Regions from separate parts of the Pseudomonas stagnisoli genome, predicted to be linked through region 1. Evidence: riboswitches for the same ligand, from Rfam matches in the RefSeq annotation. Region 1 holds a riboswitch; each other region holds the start of a gene.
The links. A riboswitch is a leader RNA that binds a small molecule or an ion and turns the genes downstream of it on or off. The one in region 1 is predicted to bind cobalamin.
Positions count from the first base shown of each region.

Region 2: linked by a shared signal. The riboswitch ahead of cobG (precorrin-3B synthase) and the one ahead of ACOAPY_RS03750 (TonB-dependent receptor domain-containing protein) in region 1 are both predicted to bind cobalamin.
Region 3: linked by a shared signal. The riboswitch ahead of cobO (cob(I)yrinic acid a,c-diamide adenosyltransferase) and the one ahead of ACOAPY_RS03750 (TonB-dependent receptor domain-containing protein) in region 1 are both predicted to bind cobalamin.
Region 4: linked by a shared signal. The riboswitch ahead of cobW (cobalamin biosynthesis protein CobW) and the one ahead of ACOAPY_RS03750 (TonB-dependent receptor domain-containing protein) in region 1 are both predicted to bind cobalamin.

Region 1 covers NZ_CP184361.1:776,658-780,200, forward strand. Annotated here, with positions in the region: gene ACOAPY_RS03745 (helical backbone metal receptor) at 1-112, shown strand, start outside; gene ACOAPY_RS03750 (TonB-dependent receptor domain-containing protein) at 152-2,038, opposite strand; cobalamin riboswitch at 2,120-2,324, opposite strand; gene dxs (1-deoxy-D-xylulose-5-phosphate synthase) at 2,375-3,543, opposite strand, start outside.
Region 2 covers NZ_CP184361.1:3,012,231-3,015,773, forward strand. Annotated here, with positions in the region: gene ACOAPY_RS14540 (precorrin-8X methylmutase) at 1-451, opposite strand, end outside; gene cobG (precorrin-3B synthase) at 448-1,743, opposite strand; cobalamin riboswitch at 1,841-2,038, opposite strand; gene cbiE (precorrin-6y C5,15-methyltransferase (decarboxylating) subunit CbiE) at 2,221-3,423, shown strand; gene ACOAPY_RS14555 (cobalt-precorrin-6A reductase) at 3,420-3,543, shown strand, end outside.
Region 3 covers NZ_CP184361.1:1,671,879-1,675,421, forward strand. Annotated here, with positions in the region: gene ACOAPY_RS08095 (C40 family peptidase) at 1-47, shown strand, start outside; gene ACOAPY_RS08100 (C40 family peptidase) at 126-641, shown strand; gene ACOAPY_RS08105 (class I SAM-dependent methyltransferase) at 638-1,300, shown strand; gene ACOAPY_RS08110 (hypothetical protein) at 1,305-1,625, shown strand; cobalamin riboswitch at 1,658-1,863, shown strand; gene cobO (cob(I)yrinic acid a,c-diamide adenosyltransferase) at 1,973-2,584, shown strand; gene ACOAPY_RS08120 (cobyrinate a,c-diamide synthase) at 2,700-3,543, shown strand, end outside.
Region 4 covers NZ_CP184361.1:1,665,845-1,669,387, reverse strand. Annotated here, with positions in the region: gene cobM (precorrin-4 C(11)-methyltransferase) at 1-519, opposite strand, end outside; gene ACOAPY_RS08075 (cobalamin biosynthesis protein) at 516-920, opposite strand; cobalamin riboswitch at 1,015-1,251, shown strand; gene cobW (cobalamin biosynthesis protein CobW) at 1,348-2,397, shown strand; gene cobN (cobaltochelatase subunit CobN) at 2,559-3,543, shown strand, end outside.

The DNA of each region.
Region 1 (3,543 bases):
GGTGCGTCTGGGGCAGCTGTGGTCGGTCCCGGACAAGGGCCTGGAACGCCCCAGCTTCCAGATGCTGGCGGCCACCGAGCAGCTCTGCGAGCTGCTGGCCAAGGCCCGTTGAGGCATTAAGCAACAAGGCCCCTCGCGGGGCCTTGTGCGTTTACAGCCTGGGCGTCCAGACGAACCCGAGCAGTGCCGTGCGGCCTTCCTGGCGGTAGCCGTAGCGTTCGCCCTCGTGCTCGTACAGGGCGCGCTGGTAGTCCTTGTCCAGCAGGTTGTCGATCTTCGCCTCCAGCTTCAGCTCGTCACTGGCCTGCCAGCTGCCACGCAGACCGAGCAGGCCGTAGCCGCCCAGCTCGTACTGGTTGTTCGGATCGTCGTAGCTGCTGCTGGCCAGTTGCCAGGTGGCGCCGACGGCGAATTCGCCGAAGCTGCGGTCCAGGTCCAGGCTCAGGGTGCGACGGGCTCGGCGGTTGAGGGTGTGGCCGCTGTCACGGTCGCGCGGGTCGACGAACGCGATGCCGAGCTGCCCCTGCCAGCCGAACAGTTCCTGCTGCAGGTTGGCCTCGAAACCGTGGATACGGGCTTTGGCAATGTTCTGCGGGATGAAGTCCTGATCGTTGGCGATCGCGTCTTCGATATCGGTGCGGTACAGCGAGGCCTCCAGGCGAGTGCGTTCGGCCAGTTGGCTGCGCCACTGCAGCTCATAGCTCTTCGAATGCTCGGGCTTGAGGTCTGGGTTGCTGTAGTCGGGGTAGTAGAGGTCGTTGAAAGTCGGTGCGCGGAAGCCCTCGCTGTACGACAGCACCAGATCGTTGGTGGCGTTCAGTGGCAGGGTCAGGGCGCCGCTCCAGGTGTTTTCGCTGCCGAACTGTTCGTTCTTGTCGTGGCGCATGCCCACTTCGGTGGAAAAGCCCTCGCCGTCATAGCGGTGCTGGATGAAGGCAGCCTGGTTCCAGCGTTGCTGCTCGGCGAACGCGGTGTTGCTGTTGAGCTGATCCTCGTACCAGTCGGCGCCCAGCAACAGGCTGTGGCGGTCGCTCAGGGTCAGGGTGTTGAGCCAGTTGAGCGAGTCGCGGTAGGTATTGAACACGCCGCGCTCGTCACTGAGCTTGTCCAGGCTTTCCTCGCGGTTCTCGCTGTGACCGACTTCCAGGCGGCTGCTCCACAGGTCATTGATCTGCGCGTCCAGGTAACTGGAAACGCTGCTGAGGGTGAAGTCGCTGTAGGGCTCCTGGCCGACCGACTCGAAGGTGGTCATGTCGTAACGGCCGAAGGGATTGTCGAACTCGGTGCGGCCGCGCTGGTCGAGGACGTTGACGCCGGCTTCCAGGCTGTCGCTGAAGCTGTGGCTGAGGCTCAGGCTGAAGGCCTTGTTGCGATAACCGTCGTGATCCTGGTCGGAGTCGTAGGAAGGGCCGGTGCGGTCGATGCCGTCGGTTTCGTCGAGGCTGCCGGCCAGGCTGAAACGAGTCTGCGCGTCGCCGCCGGAGATGCCGGCACTGCGGCGCCAGCTGGCATTGCTGCCGTAGCCCATGCGCACGAAGGGTTGCAGGCCTTCACCGGCGCTGCGGCGGGTAAAGATCTGCACCACGCCACCAATGGCGTCGGCGCCGTACACCGCCGAACGCGGGCCGCGCAGCACTTCGACACGTTCGATCTGGTCGACATTGAGGTACTGCAGGCTGCTGTCGCCGGAGCTGGCCGACGCGATGCGCATGCCATCCACCAGCACCAGGCTCTGTGCCGACTTGGTGCCGCGGATGTACAGGCTGGTCAGGCTGCCGGCGCCATTGTCGGTCACCTGCACGCCGGGCACGCGGCGCAGCAGGTCGCTGACCGATGCCGGCTGCAGGCGCTCGATGTCGGCGCGGGTGAACACGGTGCTCGTCGCGCTGCTGGCTTCGCGTTGCTGCACGTCGCGGTTGGCGCTGATCAGCGTCTCTGGCAGCTTGAGCGCGGCGTCCTGGCTGGCGGCCAGCACGGCACCGGCAGGCAGCAGGGCCAGGCTCAGGGCCGAGAGGGGCAGGGTGTGGGACAGTTTCATCGGGGTTCCTCAAAGACAAAGACTTCGAGGAGGGCAGAAAGCAGGCGCGTGGCGGCACCTGACGGTGCGGCCCTCCGCAACACCAGTCGAATCCTCCAGGCCGGTCTCCGGGCTCTCGATTCCACTCCGCGCGCCTTCCCGGTTGACCCGGTGGCTGTTGCGCGGACCTGCAGCAGGGCTGCGATCGATTACCGTTGCGGGGGCAGCGCCGGGATTGCTCATGGAGCGCACCGGCTTCCCGATTATCGCCGGCATTGACCGGCGCACCTGATGGATAACAAAACGCCGCGCACCTTAGTGCACGGCGTGTTGAAGCTCAAGCAAGTTTAGCGTGGCTCAGCTTGAACTTTGCTCAAGTTGCTGCAGGCGGCGACGGACGGCCGCTTCGATGCCGGCCTGGTCCAGGCCGCACTCGGCGAGCATCTGCGCCGGCTTGGCGTGCTCTACGTAGTAATCGGGCAGGCCCAGGTGCAGCAGTGGCTTGACCTGGTTCTCGGCGGCGAGGAACTCGCTGACCGCGCTGCCGGCGCCGCCCATCACGGCGTTTTCCTCGATGGTCACCAGCAGATCGTGACTGGCCGCCAGTTCGCGCAGCAGGGCTTCGTCCAGGGGTTTTACGAAGCGCATATCGACCACCGTGGCATCCAGGCTCTCGCCCACGCGCAGGGCCTCGGCCAGCTGCACACCGAAGACCAGCAGGGCCACGCCCCGGCCCTGGCGGCGCACCACGGCCTTGCCGATCTCCACACCTGTCAAGGCCGGATCGATGGGCGCGTTGGGACCGCTGCCTCGCGGATAGCGCACGGCTGCCGGGCCCTGGAAGTGGTAGCCGGTGGTCAGTAGCTGGCGCAGCTCGTTCTCGTCGCTGGGGGTGGCGATGAGCATGCCGGGGATGCAGCGCAGGTAGGAAATGTCGAAGCTGCCGGCGTGGGTCGGACCGTCTTCGCCAACCAGGCCGGCACGGTCGATGGCGAACAGCACGTCGAGGTTCTGCACCGCCACGTCGTGGATCAACTGGTCGTAGGCGCGCTGCAGGAAGGTGGAGTAGATCGCCACCACCGGCTTGGCGCCGTCGCAGGCCATGCCGGCGGCCAGGGTCACCGCATGCTGCTCGGCGATGGCCACGTCGAAGTAGCGCTCGGGGAAGCGCTCGCTGAAGGCCACCAGGTCCGAGCCTTCCTTCATCGCCGGGGTGATGCCGACCAGGCGCGGGTCTGCGGCCGCCATATCGCACAGCCACTGGCCGAACACACCGGAATACTTGGGCCCGGAGGGCTGCTTGGGCGCCACCGGGGCGTTGATCGGTTCCAGCTTGGTAATGGCGTGGTAGCCGATCGGGTCGGCCTCGGCCGGCGCGAAGCCCTTGCCCTTCTTGGTCACCACGTGGAGGAACTGCGGGCCCTCCAGATCGCGCATATTGCGCAGCGTGGCGAGCAGGGTGGGCAGGTCATGGCCGTCGATGGGGCCGACGTAGTTCCAGCCCAGCTCCTCGAACAGCGTGCCCG
Region 2 (3,543 bases), 2.1 Mb from region 1:
CGCCGGCGTCGAGCATCTCCAGCAGGTAGAACAACGCGGTCGGTGCGTTGCCGATCACCACCACGCTGCCTTCCAGGTGCTCGCGCCAGTGTTCAAGAGCCACGGCAGAGCGGGTGTTGCCAAGCTCGCGGGCCAGCTGCGGCACGTCTGTATTGTGCAGCGTGCAGATCACCGGGTTGTTCGCCGGCAGGCGCGCGCGGGTGATGCCTTCGGCCACCATGCGCGCATCGCAGAGGATCGGCGCGCCCTTGGCCAGGGCGGCGCGGCCGGCGGCACCGGCACCGGGCGAGAAACGCAGGTCCTGCACCACATCGACCATCCCGCAGGCGTGGATCAAACGCACGGCGAGCTTTTCCAGGTCGACGGGGATCGCCGAGAGGTCGGCCTCGGCGCGGATGGTGGCGAAGGACTGGCGGTAGATCTCCTGACCATCGCGGATGTAATCGATCATTCGGGGCTTCCTGCGGCGAGGCGCTCGCCGGCTTGGTCGATATCGAGGGATTGCGCCAACAGGCGGCCGAACCCGGCCAGGCCCTGCTCGCGGCGATAGAGGTCGTAACGGCCGCCGGGCTGGGCCAGCAGCGTATAAGGCGCGATATGAGCGGCGGCGCAGCTGCGCGGGCAGCCGCTCAGGTGCACCTGGGCGATGTGCGCCGGGAGGCGCTCAGCCAGCTTGCGGGCATCGGCCTTGGTGTCCGCCTGGGCCCTGGCGCAGCCGGGCAAGCCGCTGCAGGCGAGCAGGCGGGCCAGCGGCGCGCGCGTTTCCAGCAGCAAGCCAAGGTCATGCAGGGCTTGGCCGACGAAGGCTCGACGGCTCCCAGGTATGTCCGGCAGCAGCAACCCCTGCCATGGCGTGAGACGCAGCTCACCACAGCCCTCGGAGTCAGCCAGTTCAGCCAGGGCACTCAATTGGTCGGCGTGTAGCCTCCCGAGCGGCACGCCGGCCAGCAGCATCACCCAGCCTGACTGCGCCTGCACATGCGCCCCCAGTGGCGGGCTGTCATAGCGCGGACGCCGCGGAGTGGCCCATGGCTGCTGAACAGACAATGGCAGGCGCGCCAGGAACTGCTCCACCGGCAGCTCAGCCAACAGCTGGCGCATCCGGGTATGCGCGCCGGCCAACTGCAGGAACAGCCGTAGCACGGCCTCCACCAGTCGCTCCGCCTGTGCCAGGGGAATCACGCCCAGCGCCGCATCGCGCGGGCAGCCCGCCAGGCCGAAGGCCAGGTGCGTGCCGCCAGGCAACGCGCTGAGCCACAGGTCGTGGGGATGGTCGAGCATGGCGAGGGCCTCGCCGCCGTCCAGCTGGAGGGCGAACTTGGCCGACAAGGCGTGAAACTCGGGCGTATTTTCCAGCAGCGCCAGCAGGCGGCCGGCCAGCGGGCGGGTATCGAGGTGCGCGCTGCGATCGCGCCCGGCCGCCGGACTGAGTAGCAGGTTGCGCACATCATCAGCATCCGGGTGGCGCGGGCCGAGGCCGGCGGCCAGCAGGTGCTGCACCAGCGGTTCATGATTCTCGTCGCGCACGCCGCGCAACTGCAGGTTGCTGCGGTTGGTCAGCTCCAGCACGCCACTGCCGCAGAGCCGCGCGGCCTCGGCCACGGCGCGGGCCTGCGCGCTGGTCAGCAGCCCACCGGGCAGCTTGACGCGGCAAATGCCGCCATCGCGCGCGGGCACGACACGCCATAACCCCGGGCAGGCCGAGGGACGCAACAAAGACGCGGCAGGAGCAACTGGCTGCATGCGGTCACCGACAACAAACGACGCGGCGACCGAACCGGAGGCATCACCCGGGCAGGGCGATTCCTTGGCATCGGTACACCCCGCCCGATGTTGGCACTCGCGACTGCGTCGTCGGCAGGTCTCCTGGCTGGCAGGTCATCATCGCGGCGCGGCCTTCCCGATTGCTCAGTGGCGTGTGTGCGGAGCGACTCGCTGCTTACAGTTGCGGGGGCAGCCATGGTTGGAGCCGGAGCTCACCCATGTTCCCTCTTAGGCCCGTAAGGAGCCACGATCTGCTGCGCGTCGGAAAAACTGCGTTGAAAGCGGCTTCGGAATGCTCATTTACCGTTCGTAAACTCCGCTTCCTCAGCCCCTTTCGCCTGGTTTTTCTCTAGCTCGCCAGATCGTGAACCGTCTCATGGGCACCGACGAAGGCGCTATTATGCCCGCTTTTTCCGGCGCAGGGCCAAGCCCGCGCGTCACCGCAAGGAGAGCTGCATGACGGCCTGGCTGACAGTGGTGGGCATTGGCGAAGACGGCTACGCCGGTCTGGGCAAGGCGGCGCGGCGCGCGTTGCTGGAGGCCGAGTGCATTGTCGGTGCGCCGCGCCAGCTCGACCTGCTGCCACCTTGCATCCGCGCCGCGCGCCTGACCTGGCCAAGCCCCTTCAGCCTGGAGCCGGTGTTGCAGCGGCGCGGCATGCCGACCTGCGTGCTGGCGAGCGGCGACCCCATGCTCTACGGCGTCGGCGCCAGCCTGGCGCGCCAGCTGGATGAAGGCGAGATGCTTGTGCTGCCGACGCCCTCCGCCTATTCGCTGGCCGCCGCGCGCCTGGGCTGGCCGCTGCAAGACATCACCCTGCTGTCGGTGGTCGCGCGCCCGCTGCCGGCCGTCGCCCGCCATCTGCACGACGGCCAGCGCCTGCTGATCCTGTGCAACGACGGCAGCAGCCCGAGCGCCCTCGCCGCTCTGCTGCGCGAGCGCGGCTTCGGCGCCAGCCGCCTGAGCGTACTGGAGCACCTGGGCGGCCCGCTGGAGCGGCGAATCGATGGCCTGGCAGATAGCTGGAACCTGGAGGAAGTGGCCGCACTCAATCTGCTGGCCGTCGAGTGCCGGGCCGATACCGGCGTGCAGCCGCTGCCACTGACGGTCGGCCTGCCCGACGATGCCTATCGCCACGACGGCCAGCTGACCAAGCGCGACGTGCGCGCCGTCACCCTGGCCCGCCTGGCACCCCGCCCCGGTGAGCTGCTGTGGGATGTCGGTGCTGGTTGCGGCTCGATCGGCATCGAATGGCTGCGCAGCCACCCACACTGCCGCGCCATTGCCATCGAAGCTGATGCCGGTCGCCAGCAGTTGATCGCTCATAACCGCGACGCTCTCGGCGCACCGCAGCTGCAACTGGTGGCCGGCGAGGCACCGCAGGCCCTGGGCGGGCTGGAAGCGCCCGACGCCATCTTTATCGGCGGCGGCGTCACCGTGCCCGGCATGCTGGAGCAGTGCTGGCAGGCGCTCAAGCCGGGCGGCAGGCTGATCGCCAATGCCGTGACCCTGCAGAGCGAGGCCGTGCTGGTGGCTTTTCGCGCACAGCACGGCGGCGAGCTGACCCGCATCGCCATCGCCCAGGCCCAGCCGTTGGGCGACTTCGATACCTGGCGCAGCGCACTGCCGATCACCCTGCTGCAGGTGCACAAACCGTGACCCGCGTGTTGCTGCTCGGCGGCGTCGGCGATGCCCTGCGCCTGGTGCGACGCCTGGGCCCCGAGCATCTTTACAGCCTGGCCGGGCTGGGCAAGGTGCCGGATGATCTGAGCTGCCGGG
Region 3 (3,543 bases), 900 kb from region 1:
TGGCTCCGGAACAGCCGAGCGCCGACGCCCACACGCACAAGCGCTGAGCCAATATGGAGCACGGGCCTTGCGCCCGTGCTCGCGAGCCGGCAGAGTAGGGCGCATTCCGGCCCGGACGCCCGCCCATGCATTTTATGGCTCGTCTTTCCCTGCTTGCCCTCGCCGCGCTGCTCACCGCCTGCGCCGGCAACCCTCCCGCCAAAGAACCCAGCAATCCCTTCCCGATCGTGGATGGCAGCGCCGACGACGTGCTGATCAGCGCTATCGGTCTGGTTGGCACGCCCTATCGCTACGGCGGCAACACCCCGGAGAGCGGTTTCGACTGCAGCGGCCTGATCGGCTACGTCTACCGCAATTCCGCCGGCATCAGCCTGCCGCGCTCGACCCGCGAGATGATCGGCGTGCGCGCACCCAGCGTGGGCCGTAACGAGCTGCAGAGCGGCGACCTGGTGTTCTTCGCCACCAACGGCGGGGGCCAGGTCAGCCATGCGGGCATCTATGTCGGCGAGGGTCGCTTCGTGCACGCGCCGTCCAGCGGCGGTACCGTGCGCCTGGATTACCTCAGCCAGGCCTACTGGCAGAAGAGTTACCTGGGCGCCAAGCGGGTGCTGGCGGCACGTCAGCTGGCACGCCAGCCATGACCAACCGCACGCTGAATCTCGATGACGCGCTGTACCAGTACCTGCTGGACGTTTCCCTGCGCGAGTCACCGCTGCTAAAGCGCCTGCGCGAGGAGACCGCGCAGCTGCCCACTGCGCGCTGGCAGATTGCGCCCGAGCAGGGCCAGTTCATGGCTCTGCTGGTGCAGATCAGCGGCGCGCGCAAGATTCTCGAAATCGGCACCTTCACCGGCTACAGCGCGCTGTGCATGGCCCAGGCCATGCCGGCGGACGGCCGGCTGATCTGCTGCGACCTGCCCGGCGAGTACAACGCCATCGCGGAGCGCTACTGGCACGAGGCGGGAGTGGCCGAGCGCATCGACCTGCGCCTGGCGCCGGCGCTGGAGACCCTCAGTGCGCTGGAGCGCGGCGGGCAGAGCGAAAGCTTCGACCTGATCTTCATCGACGCTGACAAGGCCAATTACCGGGTGTACCTGGAGCATGCCCTGGTACTGGTGCGTCAGGGCGGGCTGATCCTGTTCGACAACGTGCTATGGAGCGGCAGGGTGCTGGAACAGAGCCCGGAAAGCGCCGATACCCGCGCCATCCAGGCGCTCAACCGTGGCCTGCTGCGGGACAGTCGCATCGACCTCAGCCTGCTGCCGCTGGGCGACGGCCTGACCCTCTGTCGCAAACGCTGAGACCATGGCCGAGACGATCCGCCTGCCCCCGCAGCCGGCAGCCTGTGAGCTGTGTGCCCGCCAGCTACCGCTGACCCGTCATCACCTGATCCCCAAGGCCCTGCACGACAAACCCTATGTGCAGAAGCGCTTCGCCAGGGCTGAGCGCATCACCGCCACTCTGTGGGTCTGCCGCGCCTGCCACAACCAGATCCACCGGCTGTTCGACGAGAAGGAGCTGGCGCTGACCTACAACAGTCGCGAGGCCCTGCTGGCCGACGAGCGCCTGCGCACCTTCGTCGCCTGGCTGGCGAGCAAGCCGGCCGGTTTTACCCCGCGCTTCTGAGCGCGCGTTGACGCTCCCGCCCCCAGCCTCTACCCTGCGCGCCTGCAACAGGTGCCCCCGCCATGCGTGGCCGAGGGGTGAAACAGGGAAGCCGGTCCATTCAAGCCGGCGCTGCCCCCGCAACGGTAGGTGAGACAAGGGTCGCCTACGCCACTGTGCTGCGGCACGGGAAGGCGCGACCCGCAGGCCAATGGCCTGGCTCACGAGCCCGGAGACCGGCCTGTCGCGCTTCCACGGCATTGCGGCGGGCTTTGCGGGTGGGCAGGGCCTGTGGCCCTTCCTGCGTGCGTCCGTGTTTTGCCTTTCGACACCCAATGTCTGGCCCCGGGGCCGGACAGGAGAGCGGCATGGCCGAATCGGCAGAACGCGACGCCCGCCACCAGGCGCGCATGCAGCGCAAGAAAGCCCTGATCGACGCGAAGATCGCCCAGGCCCAGGACGAATACGGCCTGCTGCTGGTGCACGCCGGCAACGGCAAGGGCAAGAGCAGCTCGGCGTTCGGCATGGTCGCCCGCGCCCTCGGCCACGGTATGAAGGTCGGCGTGGTGCAGTTCATCAAGGGCGCCGCCAGCACCGGCGAGGAGGCCTTCTTCCGCCGCTTTCCCGATGAGGTGCAGTGGTTCGTGATGGGCGAGGGCTTCACCTGGGAGACCCAGGACCGCCAGCGCGACATCGCCATGGCCGGCGAGGCCTGGCAGGTGGCGCAACGTCTGCTGGCCGATGACAGTATCGGCCTGGTGGTGCTGGACGAGCTGAACATCGCCCTCAAGTATGGCTACCTGCAGCTCGATCAGGTGCTCGCCGACATCGAGGCGCGGCCGCTGCTGCAGCACGTGGTGGTGACCGGGCGCGGCGCCCTGCCTGAGCTGGTCGAGGCGGCGGACACGGTGACCGAGATGACGCTGGTCAAGCATGCCTTCAAGGCCGGGGTGAAGGCGCAGAAGGGGGTCGAGTTTTGAACCGCTACCCTCTCCCCAGCCCTCTCCCGCACGCGGGAGAGGGCGATACGAGCCTCAAGCTCTCGCGTACCACTCCCCTCTCCCATTTATGGGAGAGGGGCCGGAGGAGAGGGCAATGACCACGCGCAGTTGCCCGGCGCTGCTGATCGCCGCGCCTGCCTCCGGCCAGGGCAAGACCACCGTCACCGCCGCCCTGGCGCGCCTGCACCGTCGGGCCGGGCGCCGCGTGCGGGTGTTCAAGTGCGGCCCGGACTTCCTCGATCCGATGATCCTCGCCCGCGCCAGCGGCGCGCCGGTGTACCAGCTGGACCTGTGGATGGTCGGCGAGGACGAGTGCCGGCGCCTGCTCGGGCAGGCGGCGCAGGAGGCTGACCTGATCCTCATCGAAGGCGTCATGGGCCTGTTCGATGGCCAGCCTTCGGCCGCCGACCTGGCGCGCCGCTTCGGCGTGCCGGTGCTCGGCGTGATCGATGCCGGCGCCATGGCCCAGACCTTTGCCGCCCTGGCCTACGGCCTGGCGCATTTCCAGGCCGATCTGCCGTTCGCCGGGGTGCTGGCCAACCGCACCGGCAGCGAGCGCCACAACGGCATCCTGCAGACCAGCCTGCCGCCCTCGATCCGTTGGTTCGGCGGCCTGCCGCGCTCGGCGGCGCTGGAGCTGCCACGCCGCCACCTGGGGCTGATCCAGGCCGAGGAACTGGCCGACCTCGATGCGCGTCTGGACGCCGCCGCCGATGCCCTGCTGGCCAGTGCCGGCGAGGTACTGCCCGAGCCGGTGAGCTTCGCCGCCCCGGACGACCCGTGTATCGAGCCGCTGCTGGCCGGCGTGCGCATCGGCGTGGCGCGCGACACCAGTTTCGCCTTTCTCTATCAGGCCAACCTCGATTTGTTGCGCGCGCTGGGCGCCGAGCTGCGCTTCTTCTCCCCGCTGGCCGACGCGGCCCTGCCGGCCGTCGACA
Region 4 (3,543 bases), 890 kb from region 1:
GTCGACGATGCGCGGCAAGTGCTGCACGCCGAGGTGGATGGCCAGGGTTGCGCGATGGCTGGCCAGGGCGCCCAGCTCCTCCCCAGCCGGCATCGGCGAGTTGTGCCCGTAGCGGGTGAGGATCACTGTTTGCGCCACCTCCGGCAGGGTCAGCTCGACCTCCAGCAGCGCTGCGCAGGCAGCGGTCGCGGTTACCCCGGGGATGATCTCGAAGGGGATATTCCGCGCACGCAGCTCGCGGATCTGCTCGCCAATCGCGCCATACAGCGAGGGGTCGCCGGAATGCACGCGGGCCACGTCCTGGCCCAGGGCATGGGCCTCGGCCAGCAGGGCGACGATTTGCGACAGGTGCAGTTCGGCGGTATTCACCACCCGCTCGGCGCGGTGGCCGTCGAGCAGCGCCGCCGGCACCAGCGAACCGGCATAGAGGATCACCGGGCAGCTGCGGATCAGGCGCTGGCCCTTGACGGTGATCAGCTCGGGGTCGCCGGGGCCGGCGCCAATGAAATAGACGGTCATGCACAGGGCTCCGAATCGATGCGCGCCAGGGCGCAGGTGGCATTGGCGCTGCGCAGGCGCGGGCCGAGCAGCTGCGCCCGCCCATGGCGCGCGGCGGCGGCCAGGGCGCTGGGCTCGGCCACCGCCGGGCTGCCGGCCACTTGCTGGGTGAGCGGGTTGACCTCGGCCTGCCCGGCGAATGCCTGCAGTGCCTCGGCCGCTACATGTTCCAGCGGCAGCCCCAGGCGCTCTGCCAAAGTCTGCAAACTAGGCTCACCACGCTTGTGCGCGCTGCTGGCCAGCCCGACCAGTTCGTCCAGCTGTCGGCCATGGGCGGCCAGGCACTGCAGCAGCAGCACCTGCAGTTCGTCCACCGGACAACCGCGCCGGCAGCCGAACCCGGCGATCAGGCGAATCGGCATGGGTACCCCCGCTGCGAGCCAAAAGGCCGCGTAGCTCAGCACGCGCGCCGATGCGGGTCAACCGCGCGGTTGACCGCTTCCCGGCCGCTGCGTAGCCTTGCGCCCTTTCCGAGGTTCTTCTTCGCCCGGCGAAGAAGCTAAGAGGGAACAGGGTCGATGCCCTGGCTGCCCCCGCAACTGTGAACGGATGACGTCCTTCGACATGCCACTGCCCTCAGGGGTGGGAAGGCGAAGGATCGAGCCCGAGCCCCCTATGATCTCGCCAGAGATCGCAGGAGGCTTTCGGCCTCACGCCGTGAGCCAGGAGACCTGCCTCGTGAAAGTGTTCGACAACCGGGCGGGGTGATCCGGTGGTGTTCGGCCCTCGCTCGCCTGCGGGAGCCCCGCCCTGCCCGTCCGTCCATTTTCCCGACGCAGCAGGGCCGCCATGCACACTCTCGCCAAACTCCCCGTCACCATCGTCACCGGTTTTCTCGGTGCCGGCAAAACCACCCTGCTGCGTCATCTGCTGAGCCACGCGGGCGGCCGGCGCATCGCAGTGATCGTCAACGAGTTCGGCGAGCTGGGTATCGACGGCGCCATCCTCAAGCAATGCTCCATCGGCTGCAGCGAGGAAGAGGCCGAAGGTCGCATCTTCGAGCTGGCCAACGGCTGCCTGTGCTGCACCGTGCAGGAAGAGTTCTTCCCGGTGATGCGCGAGCTGGTGGCACGCCGCGGCGAGCTCGACCATATCCTCATCGAAACCAGCGGTCTGGCGCTGCCCAAGCCGCTGGTACAGGCCTTCAACTGGCCGGAGATCCGCACCGCCTGCACCGTGGATGCGGTGATCACCGTGGTCGACAGCCCGGCCGTGGCCGCCGGCACCTTCGCCGCCTTCCCCGAGCAGGTGGACGCCCAGCGCAAGCAGGACCCGAACCTGGACCACGAGTCGCCGCTGCACGAGCTGTTCGCCGACCAGCTGGCCAGCGCTGACCTGGTGCTGCTGAACAAGACCGACCTGCTGGATGCCGATGCGCTGGCTGCCGTGCGCGCCGAAGTGGCCGAGGAGCTGCCGCCAGCAGTCAAGGTGGTCGAGGCCCAGGGCGGCGAGCTGCCGCTGGAGGTGCTGCTCGGCCTGAACTGCGAGACCGAGCTGCATATCGACAGCCGGCGCACCCACCACGACGAGGAAGACGAGGACCACGACCACGACGAGTTCGACGCCTTCGACGTCGTGCTGCCGGAAGCCGAGGAAGCGCGTCTGCTGGCCGCCCTGAAGGAGGCCGTGGCCAGGCACGGCATCCTGCGCGTCAAGGGCTTCGCCGCCATCCCCGGCAAGGCCATGCGCCTGCTGGTCCAGGGCGTCGGCCAGCGCTTCGACCGCCACTTCGACCGCGCCTGGGGCGCCGACGAGGCGAGGCAAACGCGCCTGGTGCTGATCGGCCAGGACCTCGACCGTGCCGCCATCGAGGCGGAGTTGAAGGCCGTGCTGGCGTGATGAGCGCGAGTCGGCTGTGGCTCCCTCACCCCCGGCCCCTCTCCCGAGGGGAGAGGGGAGCAAAGCCATGCTCAACTGAAAATCTGGCGCAGCACCGACTCCCTCTCCCCCCGGGAGAGGGCTGGGGTGAGGGCCTCCCAGGCCACTCGGAGCCCTGACTCATGCACCTGCTCCGCGCCCAGGCCGGCGTCACCCTGCCGGCCGACAGCATCGCCGACCTCGGCCAGACCCCGGCCGAGCTGGTGATCCTTTGCACCGGTGACTCGCACCTCTCCTTGCTGGCCGAGGTCGCACGCGAGCTGCCCGCGGATTTCCCCAGCCTGCGCCTGGCCAGCCCGGCGCAGCTGCCCAACCATGCTTCGGTGGATTTCTACGTCGAGCAGGTGCTGCGCCACGCCAAGGTCATCCTGATCTCGGTGCACGGCGGCGTCAGCTACTGGCGCTACGGCATCGAACGTGTGGTCGAGCTGGGCCGCCTGGGCGCCACCATTATCCTGGTGCCGGGCGACGACCGCGCCGATCCCGAGCTGAGCGAACTGAGCAACGTGGCAAGCGAGGACAGCCAGCGCCTGTGGCAGTACCTGCGCCAGGGCGGTGCGGACAATGCCCGCCATCTGCTGCACTGCATCGCCAGCCGCTGGCTGCAGCGCGACTACCCCTGGATCGAGCCGCGCGCCCTGCCGCGCACGCTGATCCATCACCCGCGCCATGCTGAGACAACCCTGGATCACTGGCGCGCCGACTGGCAACCCGGCCGGCCGGTGGCGGCGCTGCTGTTCTACCGCGCCCAGGTACAGGCCGGGAACACGGCCTTCGTCGACATCTTCTGCCAGCGCCTGCAGGCCCAGGGTCTCAACCCGCTGCCGATAGCCGTAGCCAGCCTCAAGGAAGCCGAATGCCTGGCGCAGGTCGAAGCCTGGCTGGATGAGACCAACGCGGCGGTGATCCTCAACACCACCGGCTTCGCCCAATCCAACCCGGAGTCGCCACAAGCGCGGCCGTTCCGCCGCGATGTACCGGTGCTGCAGGCGCTCTGCGCCCTGGACAGCGAAGAGCAGTGGCAGGCCAGTGCCCAGGGCCTGGGCCCGCGCGACCTGGCCATGCATATCGCCCTGCCCGAGCTGGATGGCCGCCTGATCACCCGGC